DNA from 3 places in the Rhizobacter sp. P2_H3 genome. Region 2 is predicted to be linked to each of the others. Evidence: predicted binding sites of a transcription regulator. Region 2 holds the regulator's gene; each other region holds the start of a gene.
What was found. The regulator FliA, encoded in region 2, starts transcription of late flagellar genes. The targets are predictions, from matches to a motif close to CTAAAGTTTNNNNNNNNNNNGCCGNTA.
Positions count from the first base shown of each region.

Region 1: AC1D1T_RS19935 (chemotaxis protein CheX) is a predicted target of FliA. The motif match lies at 3,192-3,218, and genes of this name have one in related genera.
Region 3: fliS (flagellar export chaperone FliS) is a predicted target of FliA. The motif match lies at 3,736-3,762, and genes of this name have one in related genera.

Region 1 covers NZ_JBFUFQ010000118.1:877-6,915, forward strand. Annotated here, with positions in the region: gene msrP (protein-methionine-sulfoxide reductase catalytic subunit MsrP) at 1-731, shown strand, start outside; partial or broken gene AC1D1T_RS19915 (protein-methionine-sulfoxide reductase heme-binding subunit MsrQ) at 700-1,218, shown strand; gene AC1D1T_RS19920 (DUF799 domain-containing protein) at 1,361-2,035, opposite strand; gene AC1D1T_RS19925 (DUF4810 domain-containing protein) at 2,032-2,406, opposite strand; gene AC1D1T_RS19930 (CsgG/HfaB family protein) at 2,403-3,080, opposite strand; gene AC1D1T_RS19935 (chemotaxis protein CheX) at 3,228-4,190, shown strand; gene AC1D1T_RS19940 (response regulator) at 4,204-4,572, shown strand; gene AC1D1T_RS19945 (hypothetical protein) at 4,730-5,617, shown strand; gene AC1D1T_RS19950 (hypothetical protein) at 5,722-6,039, shown strand, end outside.
Region 2 covers NZ_JBFUFQ010000085.1:16,753-22,791, reverse strand. Annotated here, with positions in the region: partial or broken gene flhF (flagellar biosynthesis GTPase FlhF) at 1-995, shown strand, start outside; gene AC1D1T_RS16965 (hypothetical protein) at 1,048-1,833, shown strand; gene AC1D1T_RS16960 (RNA polymerase sigma factor FliA) at 1,854-2,567, shown strand; gene AC1D1T_RS16955 (methyl-accepting chemotaxis protein) at 2,587-3,942, shown strand; gene AC1D1T_RS16950 (class I SAM-dependent methyltransferase) at 3,956-4,705, shown strand; gene AC1D1T_RS16945 (hypothetical protein) at 4,791-5,183, opposite strand; gene flgM (flagellar biosynthesis anti-sigma factor FlgM) at 5,189-5,512, opposite strand; gene flgA (flagellar basal body P-ring formation chaperone FlgA) at 5,628-6,039, opposite strand, start outside.
Region 3 covers NZ_JBFUFQ010000030.1:28,028-34,066, forward strand. Annotated here, with positions in the region: gene AC1D1T_RS08655 (hybrid sensor histidine kinase/response regulator) at 1-427, opposite strand, end outside; gene AC1D1T_RS08660 (alanyl-tRNA editing protein) at 424-1,155, opposite strand; gene AC1D1T_RS08665 (alpha/beta fold hydrolase) at 1,184-2,059, opposite strand; gene AC1D1T_RS08670 (flagellar brake protein) at 2,102-2,851, opposite strand; gene AC1D1T_RS08675 (flagellar protein FliT) at 2,917-3,216, opposite strand; gene fliS (flagellar export chaperone FliS) at 3,282-3,701, opposite strand; gene fliD (flagellar filament capping protein FliD) at 3,910-5,325, opposite strand; gene AC1D1T_RS08690 (flagellin N-terminal helical domain-containing protein) at 5,502-6,039, opposite strand, start outside.

The DNA of each region.
Region 1 (6,039 bases), on a different contig from region 2:
CCGCGACCCGCCACAACAACTACTACGAGTTCTCGCCCGACAAGGCGGCCGTCTGGAAGCTCGCCGAAGACTTCCGCACGACACCATGGACCGTGATGGTCGACGGCGAGGTCGAACGCCCGCGCCGCTTCGACCTCGACGAGCTGCTGCGCCTCTTTCCGCAGGAAGATCGCATCTACCGGCTGCGCTGCGTCGAGGGCTGGTCGATGGTGGTGCCGTGGCGCGGCTTTCCGCTCGCGGCGCTGCTGAAACTGGTGGCACCGACCTCGCGCGCACGCCACGTGCAGCTCGTCTCGGTGCTGCGCCCGTCCGAGATGTACGGCCAGCGCCGCCCGATGCTCGACTGGCCCTACACCGAGGCCTTGCGCATCGACGAGGCCATGCACCCGCTGACGCTGGTGGCCACCGGCCTGTACGGCAACGCGCTGCCGCCGCAGAACGGCGCGCCGCTGCGGCTGGCGGTGCCGTGGAAGTACGGCTTCAAGAGCCCGAAGGCCATCACGCACATCCGGCTCGTGGAGGCGCCGCCCGCGACGACCTGGATGCAGGCCGCGCCGTCGGAGTACGGCTACTTCGGCAACGTGAACCCGGAGGTGCCGCACCCGCGCTGGTCGCAGCGCCGCGAGCTGCGGCTGGGCGAGCTCGCCAAGCGCCCCACCCTGCCCTTCAACGGGTACGCGGCCGAGGTCGCGTCGCTGTATGCCGGCATGGATCTCTCACGGCATTTCTAGGCTGCTGCCGCTGCTGTGCTTCGCACTCGGCACCTGGCCGGGCCTGCGCTGGGGCTTCGCGTTCATCGCCGGCACGCTCGGCCCCGATCCGATCGCCGCGCTGACGCACGCGAGCGGCTGGTGGGCCATGGGGCTGCTGCTGGCGACACTCGCGATCACGCCGCTGCGCCGCATGTCGGTGTGGCTGTCGCGCGCCGTCGCGCTGCACTGCGGGCGGCGCATCGGCGACTGGAACGCGCTGATCCGCCAACGCCGCCAGCTCGGGCTGTGGAGCTTCGGCTATGCGGTGGTGCACCTCGGTCTCTACCTGGGCTTCGATGCCGGCACGCTGCGCGCGTATGCGCAGGACCTGGCCGAGCGGCCGTTCATCGCGATCGGCTCGGCGGCGCTGCTGTTGCTGCTGCCGCTGGCGCTGACCTCCACTCAATGGGCGATCCGCCGGATGAAGCGCCACTGGGTGCGGCTGCACAAGCTGGTGCATGCAGCGGTCGCGCTCGCGGCGCTGCATGGCGTGCTGCAGGCGAAGGTGGGCCACGTGTCAGCGTGGGTCTTCGCCGGCATCGCCGCAGGGCTGCTCGCGTTCCGGCTGGCCGCGCACTTCTCTCGTGCGCGGACACAGCCGGAAGCGGTCACTGCACCGGCATCGGCTGACCGTACAGCGGCGAGCGCGGCCCCGGCAGCACGCCGTTGCGGCGCGGCGCCCCCAGCATGCGATCGTCGGCCACCCCGGCCCAGCGGTACGACTCGTCGGTGGCGTTGCTCATGACGTGCCGCACCAGCGCACCCACCAGCGCGCCGATCAGGCCGCCTTGCGACTGCTGCTGCTCCTCGGACGAGCTGGCCACCGCCGAGCCCTTCCACAGCAGCTCGCCGCTGCGCAGGTCGACGATGCGGGCCTCGACCTCGACGCGCGTCTCGCTGGCCAGCACCGTGTAGCTCGCACCGTACTTGCGCACCTTGATGTAGACCGCCGCGTCGGCACCGAAGAACTCGCGCAGCTTCTTCAGCGAGACCTCCTGGGCGTCGTGCGCGGTGTCCACGCCGTTCTGGCGGAAGGTCTCGTCGACCAGCGTGACCGGCAGCACGTAGTAGCCCGCTTCGGCCAACGGCCGGGTCGCCTGGCTCCAGACGGAGGCGGTCGCGCTGATCTCGGGCGACTCGTTGAGCGGCGGCAACACCAGCAGCGAGGCCGGTTTCGCGCGATTGAAGGCCGTGTAGTCGTAGGCCGGCGAGGTGGCACAGCCACCGAGCAGCGCGGCGCCGGCGACGGCAGCCCACAGGATGAGGGATCGAACGCGCGTCATGCCGGTTTCTCCGTCTTGGCCACGGGGCCGTCCAGGCGCTTGAGCAACTGGTCCATGTAGGGCGCCGATTCCGGGAACGCGAGCTTCTCGGCCTGCCAGAGCTGGCGCGCCTCGCCCGGGTCGCCGATCGACAGCTTCAGCATGCCCAGGTGGGCCCGCAGGCCGGGCGGCAACGCGGCATTCTGCGCACGCGCCTTCACGACGTGCTCCTCCAGCGCGGCGATCTGCTCCTGCGCGCCGGCGCCGCCGCGCTGCAGCGCGTCGTACTGCTGGCGCGGGAACGACTCCCACAGGTACAACGGCGGGCGCGGCTTCGCGCAGCCGGCCAGCAGCGCCAGCGCACAGGCGGCGACAAGGAAGCGCCCTGTCACTTGGCTGTCTCCTTGCCCCACTGACCACTGTCCTTCGCGGTGACGAGGTCGTCGACCGCCTGGCGCATCGCAAGATCGAGCACCTTGCCGTTCAGCGTCGCGTCGTAGCTGGCGGTGCCGCCGAAGCCGAGCACCTCGCGGTTCGACAGCTCGTACTCGCCGGCACCGCGCGCCGAGTAGACGACCTCGGCGGTCAGGCTGTTGACGATGTTCAGCGTGATCTTCGCGTAGGCGATCTGCGTCTTGCCGCGGCCGAACAGGCCGAACAGCTGGTGGTCGCCGACCTCCTTGCGGCCGAACTCGGAGATGTCGCCGGTCACCACGTACGAGGCGCCGCGCAGCTTCTGCGCCGTGCCCTGCAACTTGGCCTCCTGGCTGGTCTCGGACATGTTGTCGCGGTCGAGCACCGAGAAGCGCTGCGACTGCTGCAGGTGCGCGATCAGCGTGGTCTTGGCCTGGCTGCCGAGGCGGTCGACACCATCGGAGAACACGCCGCGCATGAAGGTGGAGCGGTTGTCGAACTTGCCGACCGAGACCGGCAGGCGCGTGCCGTTGAACGGCGCGGCGGCCGCCTGCACCTTGGCGACCTCCAGCGTGCGGGAGCTTTCGGTGGCGCAACCGGCGATGAACAAGGCGCATGCAGCCGCGAGAACGGCTGTCGGACGTTGGAACATGGGAATCCTCTGGAAGGGATGAAGCAGGTAGAAAAGCCGTGAATTATCTGACGCGCCATTGAGCGCCCCCCGGCACATCGGCACGGTGAACGACAAAAAGATTGGGGATGCTTTCAGCCCTCTGCCATGCTGCCGATAACTCCTCCCATGGCCGATACCGCTTTCCTCGCCGCCAAGGTGCTCCTGCTCGAACACGATCCGAAGCACTATCCCGAACTGCTCAAGTTCTGCGAGACGCTCGGGATCATCACCGTGCCGCGCGCCGCGGCCGACGCGATGGACGCGCTGGCCCAGCACAAGGACCTGGCCGGCGTGCTGCTGGCCGAAGACCTGCCCTGCGACGGGCCGGACAGCCTGAAGCTCGCCCAGGCCCTGCACCGCCAGCGCCCGGAGCTGCCGATCTTCCTGCGCCGCACCAGCACGCGAGCCCTGACCGACGACGAGTCGCGCTGCATCACGCACCCGTGGACCAGCGGCCAGCTCGATGAGCTGCGCGCCCACATCGAGCGCAGCCTGTTCGGCCTGCGCTACCCGATGGCGCTGGTGCACGGCATCGTCGAGCTGACCTGCAAGGCCATCCGCTCGATGTTCCCGAACGCGACGGTGGAGGCCGGGGCGCCCTACGTGGTGCACGACCGCATCATCTACGGCCAGGTGTCGACGCTGATCGCGCTGGAGAGCACCTGGTGCCGCGGCTACATGATGCTGCAGACCGAGGAAGGCGCGCTGCGCCAGGGCATGGCCCAGGGCATGGGTTTCGAGGGCGTCGGCGGCGACCTGGGCTTTCGCGAGCTGAACAACCTGATCGCCGYGACCACGAACCTGATCTGGGGTGCGTTCAAGAACCACTACATCCCGCCCGAGGCGTTCCCGACGCAGCAGACGCAGGTGCCGATCGTGATCAACCACGAGCAGAAGTACATCTCGTTCGGCTCGCAGGATCCGCAGCTGTGCATCCGCTACCAGCTCGCGGACCCGAACCACCCGCGCCAGCGTTCGCTGACCATCGTGCAGCGCTTCATCTTCAACCTGCTGTTCCGTCCCGAGGCCTTCGTCGAGTTCTCGAATCCGGCATCCACCGACAACACCGGCGAGCTGGAATTCTTCTGAAGAGAAAAACTGAATGGCCCAGATCCTGGTCGTCGACGACTCCCAGACGATGCGCGAGATCGTCTGCAGCTTCCTGAAGCAGAACGGCTTCGACGTGGCCCAGGCCAACGACGGGCGCGACGGCCTGCGCCAGCTGGCGCTCGACCCGGCCATCAAGCTGGTGGTGAGCGACATCAACATGCCGAACATGGACGGCCTGACGATGGCCGAGAAGATCCGCACCGAGCTCGGGAACGCGGCGGTGCGCATCGTGATGCTGACCACCGAGGACAACGCCGAGATGCGCGAGCGCGGCAAGGCGATCGGCGTCACCGGCTGGATCGTCAAGCCGTTCCGCGGCGAGGCGGTGCTGGGGCCGTTCCGCAAGTTGTGCGGGCTGTGAGGCCAGAGGGCTGACACGAAAGTGCAAGACACGCGGGCGAACATCGCGCAAGTCAAGAGGGGAACTTCGGGCTTCTGAACTTTTCCGCACGAGCGTACTTTTCGGGCCTCGCGAGATCGGTTTCATGCAGGTCTCGACAACACAGGGAGACAACCCAATGCGACACCTCACGCGGCTGTGCCTGGCCGGGATCGGCGCCGTGCTCGTCGGCCTGACGACGGCGGCCCTGGCGACCAACTACTCGCTGTGGATCAATGGCCGCACCGGCGGCGGGATCCTCGGCAACTATGCCGACTTCACCTACTGGGGGCCGGCGACCGTCGAGGCCGGCGTCAACAAGAAATCGGTCAACTGGGACGGCTACAACCACGTCTCCGACCAGAACTACCTGGTGCGCAACGCGCTCGACTGCTACTGCACCGGGCCGAACTGGTGCTACGTCGCGGCGCACAGCGCGGGCGACCTGATGATCGGCTACGCGCTCTCGCTGTACGGCGGCACGGCGCGCTACAAGAAAACCGCGATCGCGAGCTCGACCGGCGAATGCGGCAACAGCGACGGCACGACCCAGGTCGGCTGGAACATCAAGTGGGTCGACATCGCCGCCGGCGCCGGGGGCGGCAGCGAACTGGCCGACGCCGGCGACTGGGCCGTCTCGGAGCCGCTGGTGTCCGACCTGAAGACCGCCACCGCCCGCGCGCTGTACGACCACAGCAACACCCGCGCGACCTGGTTCTACATGTACGCCGGCGCCAAGGGCACGCTGTACTCCTTCGTGCTGCCGGGGCAGGACGACGAGGTCGTCGCCTATCACTCGAGCGGCGGCGTCTCGGGCAGCTCGGGCGCGAGCTTCTGCAACCCGAGCGACTGGCTGTGCAACGACCTGACGCTGGGCACCGCGAACAACGAAGGCGGCCGCGCCAAGTGGAGCAACCATTCGGTGGTGTTCCGCGACGATGCCGAGGCCTTCAACCACTACACGAACAAGAACTGGGGCGGCGTGGTTTCGAAAGTCCGCGCCGACATGGTCACCAACGCTAGATGATGGCCCACCCCCGAGGCGCTGCGCGCCTCCCCCTCGAGGGGGCGCCGCCAGTGGCCCGGCAAAGCCGGTTCCACGGCGTCCGCTGGGCCGACGCGCACGCTTGAATGGGAAGGCCTCTGCTGATCGTCATGGCCTGCGTCAGCGTCGCGGCGTTGCTGGCTGCACTCTCGTTCGGGCGCGAGGCGCCGACCGAGGCGCCTGTCATCCTGCCCGCCGTGGCAGTGCAGACCGCAAGCCCGAGACCGGCAGTGCCACCCTCTGCATCCTTCAGTGCGAGCGCGGTGCAGGCACGCCGCGCGCAGCTCGACCTGTGGCAGCAGCGGCTCACCCGCGCCGAAGACACGCTCACCAAGTACAAGACCTCGACCCGCTACCCGCACGAGGCGCGCCCGCTGGGCGAGCACCCCGACCAGGTGCGCCCG
Region 2 (6,039 bases):
TCGTCTCGCTCGCCGATGCACGCTCCACCGTCAACGCCTCGGCCCGCCGCGACCAGCAGGACATGATGAACGAGCTGCGCTCGATGAAGGGCCTGATCGAGGAGCGCTTCGGTGCCCTGGCCTTCATGGAGAAGCTGCAGCGCCAGCCCGCCCAGGCGATGCTGATCCAGAAGCTGCTCGACAGCGGCTTCTCGCCGGCGCTGATCCGCAAGCTGGCCGAGAGCCTGCCGAACGACGTCAGCGACGAGACCTCGTGGGCCGCCAACATCCTCGAGCGCAACCTGATCACCGGCGAGAACGACGCCGCGCTCGAAGACCAGGGCGGCGTCTACGCGCTGATCGGCTCCACCGGCGTCGGCAAGACGACCAGCGCCGCCAAGATCGCCGCCGCCTTCGCCACCAAGCACGGCGCCGCCAACCTCGGCCTGATCACGCTCGACGCCTACCGCGTAGGCGCCCACGAACAACTGCGCGCCTATGGCCGCATCCTCGGCGTGCCGGTGCACACCGCCCACGACCGCGCCTCGCTCGAAGACCTGCTGGAACTGCTGGCGGCCAAGAAGATGGTGCTGATCGACACCGCCGGCATGGCGCAGCGCGACAGCCGCACCCGCGAACTGCTCGACATGCTGGCCCACCGCTCGATCCAGAAGCTGCTGGTCGTCAACGCCGCCGCGCAGGGCGAGACCATCGAGGACGTGATGGTTTCGTACCGCGCCGCCGCCTGCAAGGGCATCGTGCTGTCCAAGCTCGACGAAGCCGTCAAGCTGGCCCCGGCGCTCGACGCGCTGATCCGCCACAAGCTGAAGGTGGTCGGCGTCGCCAACGGCCAGCGCGTCCCCGAAGACTGGCACCGCCTGTCGGCCCACGCGCTGGTGCATCGCGCGCTGCGCGCCAACACCGGCACCGCCTACCGCATGGATGCCGACGACGTGAACCTGATCTTCACGGCGCGCCAGCCGGCGCTGCGCACCCGCGGATCGCTGCACGCCTGATCGCTCGCCCGATCCCACAAGAACAGCCCCCTCGACTCGTCCTCAGCGCCCCATGCACGACGCCTACGACTCCTCGTTCCCGCAAGACCAGGCCCACGGCCTGCGCCAGCTGTTCGGCCAGACGCGCGTGCGTTTCGTGCCGGTGGTGGCCAACCCGAACATGGCGTTCGGCGGCGTGATGCTGGAGCGCCTGTGCACCGCCTTCGGCGAGCTGGGCGCGCATGTGCTGGTGATCGACGCCTCCGACCGCGCGCCGGCCCCGGCCGAGCTGACGGCCGTCGGCCTGACCGGCTGCGTCGAGGCGCTGTCGCACCAGGTGTCGTACCTGGCCGCGCGCGGCCTGCCGATCCGCTATGTGGACGCGCACGGCAGCACCGCCAACTTCCTGCATGCCGCTGCCGATGCCGCGCCGCATGCCGACGTGGTGCTGGTGCATGCCACCGAGACCGACCTGTGCCGTTTGTTCATGCGCAGCGAGGCCCGCCCGCTGCTGCTGGCCGACGACCGCCCGAGCAGCGTGACCCACGCCTACGCCGCGATGAAGCTGCTGACGCAGCGCGCCGGCCTGATGGTGCACGACCTGCTGCTCGGCGCCGCCCCCCATTCGCCGCGCGCTGAACGCATCGCGCAGCAGATCGCCTCGTGTGCCGATGGCTTCCTGGGCGCCGTGCTGCGCGACTGGATGCACGTCGACCCGGCGTCCGATGTCAACGATCCGCCCACGCCAGCCCTGCGCCGCTGGGCCCGTGATGTGCTGCAGCCTGCCGCCTCTGTCGAAACCGCGTACGCCACCGCCTTCCCGGCGTACCGCGATTTCCCGCAGCAGGCCCTGAACTGAATTTCCCCGGAGCTGACCCCATGTATACCGCCAAAGGCCAACTCGACGTCAACACGATGCTCAAGCAGTACAGCCCGCTGGTGCGCCGCCTCGCGCACCAGATGATCGCGAAGCTGCCTGCCAACGTCGAGATCGACGACCTGATCCAGGTCGGCATGATCGGCCTGACGGACGCGCTGAGCCGCTTCGACGCAGCCCAGGGCGTGCAGTTCGAGACCTTCGCGACGCAGCGCATCCGCGGCGCGATGCTCGACGAGCTGCGCGGCAACGACTACCTGTCGCGCGGCACGCGCAAGCAGCAGCGCACCATCGAATCGGCGGTGCACAAGCTCGAGCAGAAGCTCGGCCGCGCGCCCGCCGAGAGCGAGATCGCCCGCGAGATGGGCGTCACGCTGCCCGAATACCAGGAACTGCTTGGCAAGGTGCGCGGCACCCAGCTGGTTTACCTGGAGGACATGTCGGGCGACGATGGCGACAATGACTACCTCGACCGGCACGTCGCCGACGAAGGGGTCAACCCGCTCGCGCAGCTGCAGGACCAGCGCATGCGCCAGGCCCTGGTCGACGGCATCAAGACGCTGCCGGAGCGCGAGCAGTACGTGATGAGCATGTACTACGAGCACGACATGAACCTGAAGGAAATCGCGGCCGTGCTGAAGGTGACCGAATCGCGTGTCTGCCAGCTGCACAGCCAGTCCATCGCCCGCTTGCGCGTCAAGCTGCGCGAGTGGTGAACAGAGAAATCGAGACGACATGTTTGCAATGTTCCGCAAGGGCCGCGAGCTGCAGCCGGTCGAGCCCGTGGTGAGCGCCATGAGCGCGGCCGCCGAGCCCGACCTGCGCGCCGCGGTGCAGTCGATCGGCAAGCAGGCGTCCAGCGTCGGCCGCGACGCCGCCGAGGTGCGCGGCCTGCTCGACGACGCGAGCAAGGTGTCGGCGCGCCAGGCGCAGGCCGTGCTCGCGCTGGCCGGCCAGCTCGGTGAAGTGACACGGGCGCAGCAGGCGATCGGCGACGTGACGGCCGGCAGCCTCGAGGCCGTCGGACGAGCGCGCGACGCGGTCGAGGCGGTCGGCACCGAGGTGTCGGGCATCGTCGACACGCTGCGCGAGGTGGCCGCGGCCGCCAGCGAGATCACGCAGATCGCGCTGCAGACGCGGCTGGTGGCATTCAACGCCTCGGTCGAGGCCAAGCGCGCCGGCGAGGCCGGTCGCGGCTTCGGCGTGGTGGCCGATGCGGTGAAGGACCTGGCCTCGAAGGTCGAGGGGTCGTCGAAGGCGATCATGAGCACCGTGGGCGTGCTCGACACCCGCATCGAGGCCTTGTCGCGCGAGATCCAGGTCAAGCCGGGCGAAGTCCGGCAGGGCGGGTTCCACAAGGCGCTGGCCGATGTCGAGGCCGGTGTCGCGAGCATCACCGCCGCGGCCACGCAAAGCCGCGAGATCTGCGGCGGCGTCAACGTGCAGATGGGGGCGATGCAGTCGGAGATCCAGCAGACCACCGCCGCGCTCGACAGCGCGATGCGCCGCAGCGAGGCCTTCCTGAAGGTCTCGGAGCACCTGATCGAGCTGGTCGCCGAATGCGGCATCGAGACCGAGGACACGCCGTTCATCCAGGCCGCGATGGAAGCGGCCGCGCAGATCGGCAAGCTGCTCGAGGATTCGCTGCGCACCAAGACCATTTCGCCGGCAGCCCTGTTCGACGAGAACTACCGGCCGCTGCCGGGCACGAACCCGGCGCAGCACGCCACGCAGTTCATCGAGCTGGCCGACCGGCTGTTCCCGCAGGTGCAGGAGCGCGTGCTGACGCTGAGCCCGAAGGTGGTGTTCTGCATCGCGGTCGACCGCAACGGCTACGTGGCGACGCACAACAAGAAGTACTGCAACCCGCAGCGCGGCGACCTGGCCTGGGACACGGCCAACAGCCGCTACCGCCGCATCTTCAACGACCGCACCGGGCTCGCTTCGGCGCGCAACCAGCGCCCGTTCCTGCTGCAGACCTACCGCCGCGACATGGGCGGTGGCCAGTTCGTGCTGCTGAAGGAAGCCGCCGCACCGATCACGGTGCAGGGCCGGCACTGGGGCGGCATGCGGCTCGCGTTCAACTTCTGACGCCGGGGCCGGGGTGATCTGGCCGCTGCCCGCGCTGCTGGCCTGGGCTGCGGCCTGGGGGCTCTTCTTCGGATTGCAGCGTGCTGCCGTGCCGCTCGGCATCGCGCTGCTGCTGGCCACCGCGCTCGGCGGCGTGCTGGCGCTGCTGCCGATCGTGGCTGGTACGCGCTGGCGGCGCGTCTTCGTGGCACTCGGCTTTCCCCTCTCGCTGCTGGCCTCCGGCCTCGCCGGTGCGCTGCCTGCCTGGGCCTGGCTGCTGCCGATGGGCGCGCTGCTGGCCCTCTATCCCGTCCATGCCTGGCGCGATGCGCCGGTGTTCCCGACGCCGCGCGGTGCATTGCGCGGCCTGCCGTCGCTCATGCCGCTGCCGGACGGCGCACGCGTGCTCGACGCCGGCTGCGGGCTGGGCGACGGTCTGCGCGAGTTGCACGTGGCGTATCCGGGGGCGGTGCTCGACGGCATCGAGTGGAGCTGGCCGGTGCGGCTGCTGTGCGGGCTGCGTTGTCGGCTGCAGCGCATCCCGGCGCGCGTGACGCGTGGCGACATCTGGCAGGCCGACTGGTCGGCGTACGACGGGGTCTACCTGTTCCAGCGGCCGGAGAGCATGCCGCGCGCGGTCGCGAAGGCGCGGCAGGAGCTGCGCGCCGGCGCATGGATGGCAAGTCTGGAATTCGAGGCGCAGGAACTGCGCCCGGTGGCTCGGCACCTCTGCCCGGATGGCCGGCCGGTGTGGCTTTATAGAGCGCCGTTCAGGCCGCGCTGATCAAGCAACGCCCCAGGATCCGGCTTTGCCGGGCCGAGGGGTGGCGCCCCTTGGGGGCAGGAGCGAAGCGACTGGGGGGCTCCATTCAAGCTTGAATGGAGCCGCGGCTGCCGCGTTCGGCGGGGCCGATCGCCGAGTAGACCGCCGCCGGCCGCTCGCGCGGCATCAGCACGTCGATCGCGCGATCGAGTGCGGCGGTGGCGCGCGCCAGCGATTCGCGCTGTGCCGCCACCAGGCCGCCGGCCAGCGCCAGGCGCTCGCGCAACGGGGTCGGCACCGGGCCGCTGCGGGCGGCGCGGGAGAAGTGGTCGACCGCACGCGCCAGCGAGCGGTGCAGTTCGGTCGCGTGCAGGTCGATCGCCGCGCTGTCGCGCGTGCGCAGTGCCTCGCCCAGCGAGGCGAGTTGCGTCTCGACCGCGCCGAGGGTCGCCTCGAGTTCGGGCGAGGTTTCGTACGCGGGAATCACCGGCTGCTGCATGACGATCAATGACCCAGGACTTCGCGGGCGTTGGAAATCAACTTGTCGGCGATGGCTTCCGGGTTGACCTTGAACGAGCCGTTCTCGATCGCGTCGGAGATGCGCTTGACCTTGTCGGCGTCGAAGTCGGCGCTGGCCGAACTCGTGCCGGTCAGCGACGAGGCCGCGCTCGACAGCGAGACGGTGGTGCTGGCTTCGGGTGCCGCGGCGCCGACGGCCTGGGTGGCCTGCTCGGCGGGCTTGGCGGCAGCCCCTTGTTTCTGCGTGGCGCCACCGACCGCCTGGGTCGGCGCGGCTGCTTCTGCTTGATGGCCGATCTTGATGCTCATGAAGGACTCCTTGGGTCGGGACAGAGGCCCCGGCCTTTCAACATGCACGGTGTATCGGCCCGCCCGGTGGCGACTTGAGGGGTTTCACCCGAATTGTTGTGCCTGGAACAGTTTTTCACAATGCGAGTTCCAACTGGTGTTCCGCCACCGCGACGCCGGTCACGAGACGGCCGCTTTCGGTGCGCACGCGCGCCGGCTGGCCCTCGATGCCGGCGGTCAGCGCCTCGCCCGAGCCGGCCACCGCGTAGCCGTCACCGACGGCCCGGATGCGCACGGTGTCGCCCGGGGCAAACCATTGCCGGGCCTTCAAGGTGGCCTGGCGCACGCCCTGGCCGGCCGCGACCGACCGGGCCAGCGTGCGCCCGACGAGGGCTGCGGCATCCGTCAGCGCCGGGCTGGCGTCCTCGGCGAGGTCGACCTCGGCCTCGCGGACGTCGGCGGCCGCCAGCACCTGGCCGGCCGGCATCGCCTGGGCCATCACCAGCGCCCGGCCCCAGACCTTCACGGTCACCGGCAGATACACATTC
Region 3 (6,039 bases), on a different contig from region 2:
CGAGCCCGCAGACCACCACCGCCTGCACCGGCCCGCCGCCCGGCGTGTACGGCACCAGCACCTGCTCGCGGTAGCGGCGGCCCTGCTGCTGGTAGTGCACCCAGCCCTGCAGGTGCAGCGACTCGCCGGCGAACAGCCGCTCGAAGATCGGCACGAAGTTGCGGTAGACGCCGTCGTCGAGCACCTCGGACATGTGGTGGCCGATCACGCGCTCGGACGGCAGGCCCATGAAGCGCAGCGCCTCGAGGTTGGCGTACAGGTAGCGCCCGTCGCGGCCGACCACCGCGACGCGGGTGTTGATGTGCTCCAGCAGCACGCCCATCAGCACCGGGTCGAGCATCGGCAGCGACGGCGGCTCCGCCCCCCAGCGCGTCGTCGACCAACGCAGCTCACGCTGGTCAGAGCCGGCGTCGCCGTTCGAGCTCATGACAGCGGCGCCGCGAACCCCAGCACCACGCGCCGCGTCTGCGCCGACTTCTTCTCGATCTTCGTCACCACCACCGCGCCGATGTCGGCGGTGTTCGCGACATGCGTGCCGCCGCAGGGCTGCAGGTCGACCCCTTCGATCTCCAGCACCCGCACGCGCCCGAGGCCGCGCGGCGGCTGCACGCTCATGCTGCGCACCAGGCCGGGGTTGGCATCGAGCTCGGCCTCGCTGATCCAGCGGTGGCGCACCGGGTGCGCGCCGGCCACCAGGCGGGCGAGGCCGGCGGTCAGTGCCTCCTTGTCGAGCGGGTTGGTCATGTGGAAATCGAGCCGCGCCGAGTCGGCGGTGATCGAGCAGCCGTCGACCGGGTGCGGCACCAGCGCGCACAGCAGGTGGGTGGCCGTGTGGAAGCGCATGTGGCGCTCGCGGCGCGCCCGGTCGATGCGGGCGGTCACCGGCTGGCCGGGCGCCAGGGTGGCGAGCAGCGCCTCCTGGCCGGGCGCCGGCACATGGACGATCTCGCCCGGCGCCACGCCCTTGCGGGTGTCGGCGATCTGCAGCACGCGGCCGTCGGCCAGCCGCAGCTCGCCGCGGTCGCCGGCCTGCCCGCCGCCGAGCGGGTAGAACACGGTGCGGTCGAGCTGCACGCCGGTCTCGCCGAGGGCGGTGATGCGCGCCTCGCATTCGTCGAGCGCGGCGTCTTCGCGGAACAGTTCTTCAGTGGTCATCGCGTGCATCCTGGCCGTGGTCGTGGCGTCAAGCGGGGTCGGTGATGAAGCGGCGCAGCACGTCGAAGGCCTCGTTCGGCTTCTCGCGCCAGGCGCCGTGGCCGATGCCGGGGAACGACTGGAACTGCCGCCAGCGCGCAGGCAGCGCCGCGGCGATGTCCTGCGCATCTTCGAGCGGGCACACCGGGTCGAGTTCGCCGGCCAGCACCAGCACCGGACATTGCGCGGCGGCCAGTCCGGGCAGCAGGTTCATCTGCCGCTGCTCGCCGCGGATGAAGGCCTGCAGGATCTCGGGGGCGGTGAAGCGCCAGGGCGCGCTCTCGACGCGGCCGACCAGGCTCGGGTTGTACAGCGGCTTGCAGACGCGCTGGTAGACGGCGTTGTTCTCGTCGCTCGGATCGGCCCAGAAGCGCTCGGCCACGTCGCGCGCCTCGCGGCCGCCGAGCTGCTCGAACATCGCCAGCTTGCGCGGCATCGCKATGCTGCCGGCAGTGCTCGACAGGATCACCTTGGCGGCATGCGCCGGGTGGCGCGCGATGTAGCGTTGTGCGACGAAGCCGCCGAACGACTGGCCGAGCACGATCGGCTTGACGATGCCGAGCGCATCGCACAGCCGCACCACGTCGTCGGCCCAGGTGTCCAGCGTCCACTCCGACGGCGGGCGGCGGTCGCTCATGCCGTGGCCGCGGTGGTCGTAGTAGACGACCTGGGCCAGGTCGGCCAGGCGGGAGAACAGCGGCTTGAAGGCGACGTGGTCGAACCCCGGACCGCCGTGCAGCAGCACCAGGCTGGGCTTTTCCCGCACACCGTTGCCGTCGGGGACGTGGCCGGGGCCTTCGACGTCGACGAACAGCCTCACACCGGGCTCGATCTGGATGCGCACGCGCTGGCCTTCGTTGTTCAACCAGGGGCGATCTTGCCACGCCCGGCCGCGCGCGAAGGAAGGCTAGCCTCCGGCCAGCAGGCGCTGCCGTTTCTGGGTCTGGTCGATGTAGCGCTGCAACGCGCGCGACACGTCGCTGCTCGGGTTGACGATCTCGCAGCCGAGGCGCACGCCGCGCGAATCGGGGTTGATCGAGGTCACGTGCTGCAGGCGCAGCGCGACGTGCACCCGCGTGTCGACATCGAGGTCCATCTGCACGCCGTTGAGCACCACGCCGGCCGGCAGCGGCGGCACGTCGTCGGGCAGGAACAGCGCGCAGCCGCCGATGCTCACGTCGAGCACGCGCAGCGCGAGCGGCATCTCGTGGATGGCCGGGTGGCGCACGCGCGCCACCGGCGTGCTGCGCAGCAGCGGGCGCACGCGGAACCCGCTGCGGCGCTGGAAGCGGAACAGCTCGCGCGGCATCGCGCAGTTCAGCACCGCGTTGCGGCCGTTGTGCACCATCACCAGCCCGACCGCGTCGAACTGCAGCTTGATGCTGTCCAGGTAGGCGACCGCGACGGCGTCCGCCGACTCGACCAGCGCCTGCACCTGGTTGTTCTCGCCTTCGGCACTGAAGCTGATCAGGCCGCGCACCGGGTCGATCGACCACAGCGTGGTGGTGTAGTTGGCGCCGTCGCTGCCGTTCAGGTGGACGATCACGTTGCCGTCCTGCAGCCGCTTGAGCATCGCCAGCACCTCGGGCACGGCGGAGAGGCGGAAATCGTCCAGCCCGCCATGGGTGGCGGCCAGCACGTCCAGCGGCATCGGCATCGTGTCCAAATTCGGCTCCGGTCGGCGGGACGGCCCGCCGCGATCAGTGAACGTCAGCGAACGGCTCAGTGAACGGTCTTCGGCTTGCCGGCGAGGATCGCGTCCAGGTCTTCCAGCCACGGTTCGGCCAGGTGGCGGATCTCGGCATCATTGACCAGGATGCGCTGCATGATGCGCGATTTCAACTGGGCTTCCTCGGAATCCAGCGGGCGCTGCGCGGCGGCGTGCTTGAGCTGCGAGATCAGCACGGCGCAGGCGCCTTCGAGCTTGACCACGTGGTCCCAGTTGCCGACGCGGGCGGCTTCGAGCATGTCCTGGCTGGCGCGCTCGATGGCTTCGTAGTAGTTCAACAGGGCCTTGTTCATGGGGTGGTCTCCGTTGTCGTTCGACCGGTCGATCTGGAAATGCTTCATGGTGTGCGGGTCCTGGCTCAGGCGGCGGTCTTGATGTCGATCTCGGCCCAGGCGCTGCGCAGGGGCTCGATCAGTTGCACGCATTCGTCGAGGGCCGCCTCGTCGCTGTGCAGGTTGGCTTGCGTCAGGCGCAGGGCCATGTAGGCGTACAGGTCGTTCAGCTGGGCGGCGAGCGCGCCACCGTCCTTCAGGTTCAGGCCGGCCTTCAGGCCTTCATCGACGATGCGCACCGCGCGGCCGAGGGCACGGCCCTTCTCCTCGATCTTCTTGTTGCGGATGGCGCCACGCGCCTGGGCGATGCAATCGATCAGCCCGTCGAACAGCATGGCGATCAGCTGGTGCGGCGATGCGCCGTCGACCCCGGTGCCGACCTGCACTGCCTGGTAGGCATTGCTGCGGCCGCCGAAGGGCGATGCGGAGTAGTCGGAACCGAACATGTTCTTGGCCTTGTGCGTGACTGGATGCACTGTTTATCGGCCCGCCCCGCGCGGCCTTTAGGCCGCACAAGTGGGGTGAAACAGGGTCCATTTCTCCCTCAAGTGTGAAGGGATGTTGCGGGCACCTGCTCCAGTGAAAACACCGTCCGGACCGGGGTCTGACGGTGTTGCACGGATCGACCGGAGTGCGCCCCTGCGGGGCGCTCCTTCAGCCTGTGCTCTTGTTCCAGTTGGCGATCTGCTGCGTGATGTAGGTGCTGAGCGTGTTCAGCCCCGCCATCTTCGTGTCGAGCGCGGTGTACTGGGCGCGCAGGCGCTTCTCGGTGTTCGTCATCCGGTCAGTGATGTCGTCCTGCCGTTCCTGGTTGTCCTTCAGCGTGCTGTTCAGCCCGCTGGTGCGGGCCGCCAGCGAGCCGTCGGTGCCCAGCACCTGGTCGCCCAGCGCGCGCAGCTTCTGCGCGAAGCCGTCGTTGGCCGAGTCGGTCGCGTCGCTGTTGGCGAACGCCTTCTTCATCTCGCTCAGGTTGCCCAGTGCGCTGGTCAGCTTGGTGTCGTTGACCTTCAGCGTGCCGTCGGTCTGGATCTCCAGCCCGATCGACGACAGCGTCGGGAACGCGCTCGAGGCCGAGCCGGTGCCCGTCAGCATCGTGCGCAGCTGGCGCTGCAGCGACACCGCGGTGCTATCGCCCTGCAGCGTGCCGGCCGTCTTGGTCGAATCGTCGTACTTGGTCTGCGTCTTCAGCAGCGACGCCAGCCCGTTGTAGGCGGCCGTGAAGTTCGTGAGCGCGCTCTTGATCGAGGTGTTGTCCTGCGCGACGCTGACCTGTACGTCACCGGTGGTGACCTTCTGCAGGTTCATCGTCAGGCCCTGCACCACGTCGTTCAGCGTGTTGCTCGCCGAGGTGATGTCCAGGCCGTTGATCCTCGCCTGCGCATCGGCGGCGGTCTGGGTGCGCGTCATCGCGGCGCTGCCGTCGGTCGCGTCGTACGCGAAGGCCGAAGGGCCGGCGCCGCTCGCCGTCACCCGGAAGCCGTTGCCGACGCCGGTGGCCGTCGACGACAGCACCAGCCGGGCGCCGCTCGAATCGGTGACGATGGAGGCGGAGACACCGCCGCCCGCCGAATTGATCTTGTCGCGCACGTCGGCCAGCGTGTCGGTCGCGCTGATCGCGATGTTCATCGAGTTGATGGTCGCGCGGGCCTTGAAGCCCGGCTCGCCGATGTCCCAGCTGCCGACGTCGATGGTCAGTGCGCCTTCGCCGACGACGGTGCTGCTGGAAGCGAAGCTGGTGCTCGCCACCGACTGTGCGGCAGCCAGCTTCTGCACGCTGACGGCATAGTTGCCGGCTGCGGCGCTGGAGCCGCTGGACACGGTGACGGAGGAGGTGTCGGCGGAGGTGGCCGCCGTCGCGCCCCAGGTGGTGGAGCGCGTCAGCGCGAGCGCGGCGTCGCGGAAGGCCGACACCGAGGATTGAATGGAGCCGTAAGCGGAGATCTTGGTCTGGATCTTCGACGCTTCGGTCTGCAGTTGCGTGACGGGCAGCTTTTCGACCGTCATCAACTTCGTGATGATCGATTCGACGTCGAGGCCGCTGCCGATCCCCGCTGATGTAACTGATGCCATGACCGTGACCTTTCGGAAGAGTGGACGGCAAGCAGAGGAAGCCTCGCTGCCACTGTCCTAAAAGAAGGAAGGCTTCCCCCAAGGGGAATCCGATATCGCGTGTATCGGAGTCACAGCCGGCAACTTGAGCCCCCGGGTGCGAAATTTTTCACGCACCACGTCTCACTCGTCGTTCATCAGCCCTTCAGCAGCTGCAGCACCTGCTGCGGCAGCTGGTTGGCCTGGGCCACCATCGCGTTGCCGGCCTGCTGCAGGATCTGCGAGCGGCTCAGCGCGGCGGTTTCGGCCGCGAAGTCGGCGTCCATGATGCGGCTGCGGGCGGCAGACTGGTTCTCGACGTTGGTCTGCAGGTTCGAGATCACCGAATCGAAGCGCGACTGGCTCGCACCGTAGGTGGCGCGGGTGTCGTTCACCAGGTTCAGCGCCTGGTCGATGCTGTCGATCACGGTGGCCAGCGTCGCCGAGGTGGTCGTGCTGTCGATCACGGTCGTCGCGGCGGTCACCGCGGTGATCGAGGCATCGACGGTCAGGTCGACGGTGTTGATGTCGATCGTGTCGTTGACCGTCGTGTTGGCGCCGACCTGGAAGGTCTGCGTGCCGGTCGACGCGAGGATCGGCTGGCCGTTGAACGTGGTGCCCGCCAGCACGCGGCCGATTTCGGCCGACAGCTGCTGGAATTCCTTGTTCAGCGAATCCTTGTCGCTGCCGCTGTTG